3 regions of the Streptomyces sp. NPDC057280 genome follow, and region 1 is predicted to be linked to each of the others. Evidence: predicted binding sites of a transcription regulator. Region 1 holds the regulator's gene; each other region holds the start of a gene.
The links. The regulator HrcA, encoded in region 1, represses chaperone genes, less so after heat shock. The targets are predictions, from matches to a motif close to TTNGCACTCNGNNNNNCNGAGTGCNAA.

Region 1 (2,267 bases):
CCAGGTCGCCGCAGAACACCACCTCGGGCGAGCCCGGGACGAGGACGGCGAGGTCGTGGGCGGTGTGTCCGGGGCCCACGTTGGCGAGCAGGACCTGCCGGCCGCCGCCGAGGTCGAGGGTCCACTCGCCGGAGACCAGGTGGCGGGGACGGGGGAGGGCGTCGACCGCCTCGTCGGCCAGGTGCTCCGCCAGCCCTTCCCGTACCGCGTCCGTGCGCAGCTCCGCGCGGGCCTGCTGCTGCTCGAGCAGCGTGTCCATGCCCACCGGCCCGAACACCTCCGCGCCCGCGAACGCCGCCGCGCCGAAGACATGGTCGAAGTGGGGGTGCGTCAGCGCGAGATGGGTCACACGGTGCCCGGTGAGCGCCTCCGCCTGCGCCCGTAGCCGCGCCCCCTCCGCGAGACTCGACCCGGCGTCCACCAACAGGGCCGTGTCCTTGCCGACGACCAGCCCCGCCGTGCAGTCCCAGACCGGCAGCCGGCACCGGCCGACCCCGGCCGCCACCCTCTGCCACCCCAGCTCTTCCCAAGTCACCGTCATACCGCGACGCTAGCGGTACAGGCGGTCACACCCGGGCCGACCTTGCCCGGGTGGTACCCCGCCGCCGTACACTGGGCCGCGGGGATCGCTGGCACTCGGACGGACAGAGTGCCAGGCGGGGGCCTGGGGAACGACTTCTGGAGGTGTGCGCGGATGCTGAGTGAACGCAGGCTTCAGGTGCTGCGCGCGATCGTCCAGGACTACGTCGGCACCGAGGAGCCCGTCGGTTCCAAGGCCCTCACCGAGCGGCACAACCTCGGCGTCTCCCCGGCGACCGTGCGCAACGACATGGCCGTACTGGAGGACGAGGGGTTCATCGCCCAGCCGCACACCAGCGCCGGGCGCATTCCCACGGACAAGGGATACCGGCTGTTCGTCGACAAGCTCGCGGGCGTCAAGCCGATGACCGCGCCCGAGCGGCGCGCGATCCAGAACTTCCTCGACGGCGCCGTCGACCTCGACGACGTGGTGGCCCGGACCGTGCGGCTGCTCGCGCAGCTCACCCGGCAGGTGGCGGTGGTGCAGTACCCGTCGCTGACCCGGTCCACCGTGCGCCATGTGGAGCTGCTCTCGCTCGCTCCCGCGCGCGTGATGCTCGTCCTGATCACCGACACGGGCCGGGTCGAGCAGCGCATGATCGACTGCCCGGCGCCCTTCGGGGAGGCCTCGCTGGCCGATCTGCGGGCGCGCCTCAACAGCAAGGTCGCGGGGCGCCGGTTCACCGATGTGCCGCGACTGGTCGAGGACCTGCCCGAGGGCTTCGACGTGGAGGATCGGGGTACGGTCGCGACGGTGCTCTCCACGCTGCTGGAGACACTCGTCGAGGAGAACGAGGAGCGGTTGATGATCGGCGGAACCGCCAATCTCACCCGCTTCGGACATGACTTCCCCCTCACCATCCGGCCCGTCCTGGAGGCGCTGGAGGAGCAGGTCGTCCTTCTCAAGTTGCTTGGCGAGGCAGGGGATTCGGGCATGACCGTACGCATCGGTCACGAGAACGCCTATGAGGGACTCAACTCAACTTCGGTGGTGTCGGTCGGCTACGGTTCGGGCGGCGAGGCAGTAGCCAAGCTCGGCGTGGTCGGACCGACCCGCATGGATTACCCGGGAACGATGGGAGCGGTACGCGCAGTGGCACGGTACGTCGGACAGATCCTGGCGGAGTCGTAAGTGGCCACGGACTACTACGCCGTTCTCGGCGTGCGCCGCGACGCGTCGCAGGATGAGATCAAGAAGGCGTTCCGCCGGCTCGCGCGCGAGCTGCACCCGGACGTCAACCCGGATCCGAAGACCCAGGAGCGGTTCAAGGAGATCAACGCCGCTTACGAGGTGCTGTCGGACCCGCAGAAGAAGCAGGTCTACGACCTCGGTGGCGACCCGCTGTCCCAGGCGGGCGGCGGCGCGGGCGGCTTCGGCGCCGGCGGGTTCGGGAACTTCTCGGACATCATGGACGCGTTCTTCGGTACGGCGTCGCAGCGGGGTCCGCGGTCGCGTACGCGGCGGGGCCAGGACGCGATGATCCGGCTGGAGGTCGAGCTCGACGAGGCGGCCTTCGGCACGACGAAGGACATCCAGGTCGACACCGCGATCGTCTGCTCCACCTGCAACGGTGAGGGTGCGGCGCCGGGGACCTCCGCGCAGACGTGTGACATGTGCCGGGGCCGCGGTGAGGTCTCGCAGGTCACCCGGTCCTTCCTGGGCCAGGTCATGACCTCGCGGCCCTGCC
Region 2 (2,267 bases), on a different contig from region 1:
AACAAGATCACGGCCGAGGGGTACGCGGTGGCACGGCTGGAGGACTACTTGTGAGGGCCTCGACGACCGCCGTGGCCGCGGCCCTGGCCGCCCTGCTCCTCGCCGGCTGCGCCCAGTCCGTCGACCCCATCGAACGGCTCGGCAAGAAGGCGGTGACGTACGGCGCGAAGGGGGTGCGGTCCGGGCCCGCGGTGCCGGTGGTGAAACGGGTCCGCACCTCCGACAAGGTGGTCTTCCTGACGTACGACGACGGCGTCGAACAGGACCCCCGCTTCGTGGAGCTCGTCCGTCGACGGCGGCTGCCGGTCAGCATGTTCCTCACGGACAGCGTCGTCGGACCGGGGTACGGCCACTTCGCCCGCCTCCAGTCGGTCGGCGCCTCGCTCCAGAACCACACCCTCGACCACGCGGCCCTGCGCGGCCTGCCGTACGCCGGCCAGCGCCACGAGATCTGCGGCCAGCAGGACAAACTCGCCTCCCGCTTCGGCCCGCGCCCCCGCCTCTTCCGCCCGCCGTACGGGACGTACGACACCACGACCCTGCGCGCCGCCACGGACTGCGGCGTCGGCGCGGTCGTCCTGTGGCGGGCGGCGATGGCGGACGACCACCTGACGTACGGCACCGGCCCGCACCGCCTGCTCCCCGGCGACATCGTCTCCCTGCCGTCGACGGAGACGACGGGTCTGACGCTGGTGGAGCGGACGACGCGGCTGCTGCGGGAGATCGAGGGGGCGGGGTTGAGGGTGGGGAGGCTGGAGGACTACCTCTGAGCGGTGCGGGCGACCCGAGGGACTACCTCTGAGCGGTGCGGGCGACCCGAGGGACTGCCTCTGAGCCGTGCCGAGCGGTCCGATGCAGGGACGCGATTAGCAGTCCGCTTGACCGAGTGCTAATCACGGTCATAGTCTCAGGTCTGGCACTCCCCCCTGGAGAGTGCCAATAGCGACGGGCAGGTCCGGCACCCGCGACGACGGATCGACCTGGTCGCCACCTCAGACAGTTAACCCCGTGAGATCTCCGAAGGGGGAGGTCGGATCGTGACGACCGCCAGCTCCAAGGTTGCCATCAAGCCGCTCGAGGACCGCATCGTGGTCCAGCCGCTCGACGCCGAGCAGACCACGGCCTCTGGCCTGGTCATCCCGGACACCGCGAAGGAGAAGCCCCAGGAGGGCGTCGTCCTCGCCGTGGGCCCGGGCCGCTTCGAGGACGGTAACCGTCTTCCGCTCGACGTTTCCGTCGGCGACATCGTGCTGTACAGCAAGTACGGCGGCACCGAGGTGAAGTACAACGGCGAGGAGTACCTCGTCCTCTCGGCCCGCGACGTGCTCGCGATCATCGAGAAGTAATTCACCCGCTTCCTTACCGAAGCACCTTTTGCTTGTGAGCTGCGCCCCGGGTTCCCGCGTCCTTATGAAGCCGGGCGTCCGGGGCGCAGTTCGTTTCACCCACGTTTTCCGAGAGGGCTGAACCGCTCCCATGGCGAAGATCCTGAAGTTCGACGAGGACGCCCGTCGCGCCCTCGAGCGCGGCGTCAACAAGCTGGCCGACACGGTCAAGGTGACGATCGGCCCCAAGGGCCGCAACGTCGTCATCGACAAGAAGTTCGGCGCCCCCACCATCACCAACGACGGTGTCACGATCGCCCGCGAGGTCGAGATCGAGGACCCGTACGAGAACCTCGGCGCGCAGCTGGTGAAGGAGGTGGCGACCAAGACCAACGACATCGCGGGTGACGGCACCACCACCGCCACCGTGCTCGCCCAGGCGCTGGTCCGCGAGGGCCTGAAGAACGTCGCCGCGGGTGCCTCCCCGGCGCTGCTGAAGAAGGGCATCGACGCCGCCGTAGCCGCCGTGTCGGAGGACCTTCTGGCCACCGCCCGTCCGATCGACGACAAGGCGGACATCGCCGCCGTCGCCGCGCTGTCCGCCCAGGACCAGCAGGTCGGCGAGCTCATCGCCGAGGCGATGGACAAGGTCGGCAAGGACGGTGTCATCACCGTCGAGGAGTCCAACACCTTCGGTCTGGAGCTGGACTTCACCGAGGGCATGGCCTTCGACAAGGGCTACCTGTCCCCGTACTTCGTCACCGACCAGGAGCGTATGGAGGCCGTCCTCGACGACCCGTACATCCTGATCAACCAGGGCAAGATCTCCTCGATCCAGGACCTGCTGCCGCTCCTCGAGAAGGTCATCCAGGCCGGCGCCTCCAAGCCGCTGCTGATCATCGCCGAGGACGTCGAGGGCGAGGCCCTGTCGACCCTGGTCGT
Region 3 (2,267 bases), on a different contig from region 1:
CGGTCGTAGTCCGAGTCGCTGTTCTCGATCTCGGCGCGGATCTGGTTCACGCGACCGGCGACCTGGTCGGCGGAGCCGGCACCGTCGACGATGGTGGTCTCGTCCTTGGTGATGACGACCTTGCGGGCGCGGCCCAGGAGGTCCAGGGTCGCGTTCTCCAGCTTGAGGCCGACCTCCTCGGAGATGACCTCGCCGCCCGTGAGGATGGCGATGTCGCCGAGCATGGCCTTGCGGCGGTCGCCGAAGCCCGGGGCCTTGACGGCGACGGACTTGAAGGTGCCGCGGATCTTGTTGACGACCAGGGTCGACAGGGCCTCGCCCTCGACGTCCTCGGCGATGATCAGCAGCGGCTTGCCCGACTGCATGACCTTCTCCAGGAGCGGGAGCAGGTCCTTGACGGAGCCGATCTTGGAGTTGGCGATCAGGATGTACGGGTCGTCGAGCGACGCCTCCATCCGCTCCATGTCGGTGGCGAAGTACGCCGAGATGTAGCCCTTGTCGAAGCGCATACCCTCGGTGAGCTCCAGCTCCAGACCGAAGGTCTGGGACTCCTCGACGGTGATGACGCCTTCCTTGCCGACCTTGTCCATCGCCTCGGCGATGAGCTCGCCGATCTGGGTGTCGGCGGCGGAGATGGAGGCCGTGGAAGCGATCTGCTCCTTGGTCTCGACATCCTTCGCCTGCTCGAGCAGGGCACCGGAGACGGCCTCGACGGCCTTCTCGATACCGCGCTTGAGAGCCATCGGGTTGGCACCGGCGGCCACGTTGCGCAGACCCTCGCGCACCAGGGCCTGGGCCAGGACGGTCGCGGTCGTCGTGCCGTCACCGGCTACGTCGTCGGTCTTCTTCGCGACTTCCTTGACCAGCTCGGCGCCGATCTTCTCGTACGGGTCCTCGAGCTCGATCTCCTTGGCGATGGACACACCATCGTTGGTGATCGTGGGGGCGCCCCACTTCTTCTCGAGGACGACGTTGCGACCCTTGGGGCCGAGCGTCACCTTGACGGCGTCCGCGAGCTGGTTCATGCCGCGCTCGAGGCCGCGCCGCGCCTCCTCGTCGAACGCGATGATCTTGGCCATGTGAAGTGGTCCCTCCAGGACTGGGGGTGATTCCTTCGGACCGCGCCCGCGCCCGCGACGGACGGCTCGCACACCTCGTGGTTCCTTGCCCCACCTGGCCTGCGGGCCTCACCGACCCGGTCCTTCTTTGTCACTCTCACCTTCAGAGTGCTAACGCCAATGATTAGCACTCGGCATGGTCGAGTGCAAGCGCCTCCCCTGGATCGAGCAGGCCTGGACCGGGCCTGGACAGGCCGAAGGGCCCGTACCCCTCGCGAGGTACGAGCCCTTCAGCAGAAGACGTCGCTTGCGGTTTGGTCGGTCGCGCGATCAGGCGGTGACGCGAACCATGTCGGCCTGCGGGCCCTTCTGGCCCTGCGAGATCTCGAACTCCACCCGCTGGCCTTCTTCCAGGGTGCGGTACCCGTCCATCTGGATCGCGCTGTAGTGGACGAAAACATCCGCACCACCGTCGACCGCGATGAAGCCGTACCCCTTCTCCGCGTTGAACCACTTGACGGTGCCCTGAGCCATGCCTAACTCCCCTATTACTGGCCCTTGCACAGATCCACACTTCGCGGATCCGGGTCAGACCTCACCCCCCACGGATTGGGGGCGTGCGCCGGAACGCGTCGACCGCGGCTGAATGTATCTGTCCAACTGCCGTCTGCAACAGGTCAATCGGACGAGAATTCTGGACGCGCGAGGTCCGGAATGTAGTGAGAATTCACCCGGATTCAGGGCAAGTCGGGCCCCGCAAAAGGCACAAAACTCGCAAAAGAGCCACGCACTTTGGCTACTTCTCGTCGCAAGTGGAGCAGGTACTCATATGCGTATGGCATGCGGAGCACAGCAGGTTCCCCAACTGTACCGCGCTCAACCATAGAGAATTGCCCCCTCCGCTTCTCGTGCGGAGAGGGCAATTTAGGTGAACTCTCAATAATGGGCGTTACCGAAGGTAATGTTCGGTCATTCGGTCAGCCGCCGGCGACGGCCGGGATGATCGAGACGCCCGCGCCGTCCGGGGTCGCGGTTTCCAGGCCCTGCTCGAAGCGGACGTCGTCGTCGTTGACGTACACGTTGACGAAGCGGCGCAGCTTGCCCTGGTCGTCGAGGACACGGGCGGCGATGCCCGTGTGGTTCTTCTCCAGGTCGGCGATCACGTCGGCGAGGGTGGCCCCCTCGGCAGCGACCTCGGCCTGCCCGCCG

Region 2: the regulator HrcA is predicted to act here: its motif matches at 867-893, upstream of groES (co-chaperone GroES).
Region 3: the regulator HrcA is predicted to act here: its motif matches at 1,243-1,269, upstream of groL (chaperonin GroEL).

Annotation. Positions count from the first base shown of each region.
Region 1 is NZ_JBHUYR010000002.1:609,217-611,483, forward strand. It holds gene ACFUO4_RS13290 (MBL fold metallo-hydrolase) at 1-541, opposite strand, end outside; gene hrcA (heat-inducible transcriptional repressor HrcA) at 695-1,711, shown strand; gene dnaJ (molecular chaperone DnaJ) at 1,712-2,267, shown strand, end outside.
Region 2 is NZ_JBHUYR010000003.1:351,950-354,216, forward strand. It holds gene ACFUO4_RS20155 (polysaccharide deacetylase family protein) at 1-54, shown strand, start outside; gene ACFUO4_RS20160 (polysaccharide deacetylase family protein) at 51-770, shown strand; gene groES (co-chaperone GroES) at 1,038-1,346, shown strand; gene groL (chaperonin GroEL) at 1,477-2,267, shown strand, end outside.
Region 3 is NZ_JBHUYR010000005.1:64,674-66,940, reverse strand. It holds gene groL (chaperonin GroEL) at 1-1,079, opposite strand, end outside; gene ACFUO4_RS27820 (cold-shock protein) at 1,389-1,592, opposite strand; gene ACFUO4_RS27815 (ubiquitin-like small modifier protein 1) at 2,036-2,267, opposite strand, start outside.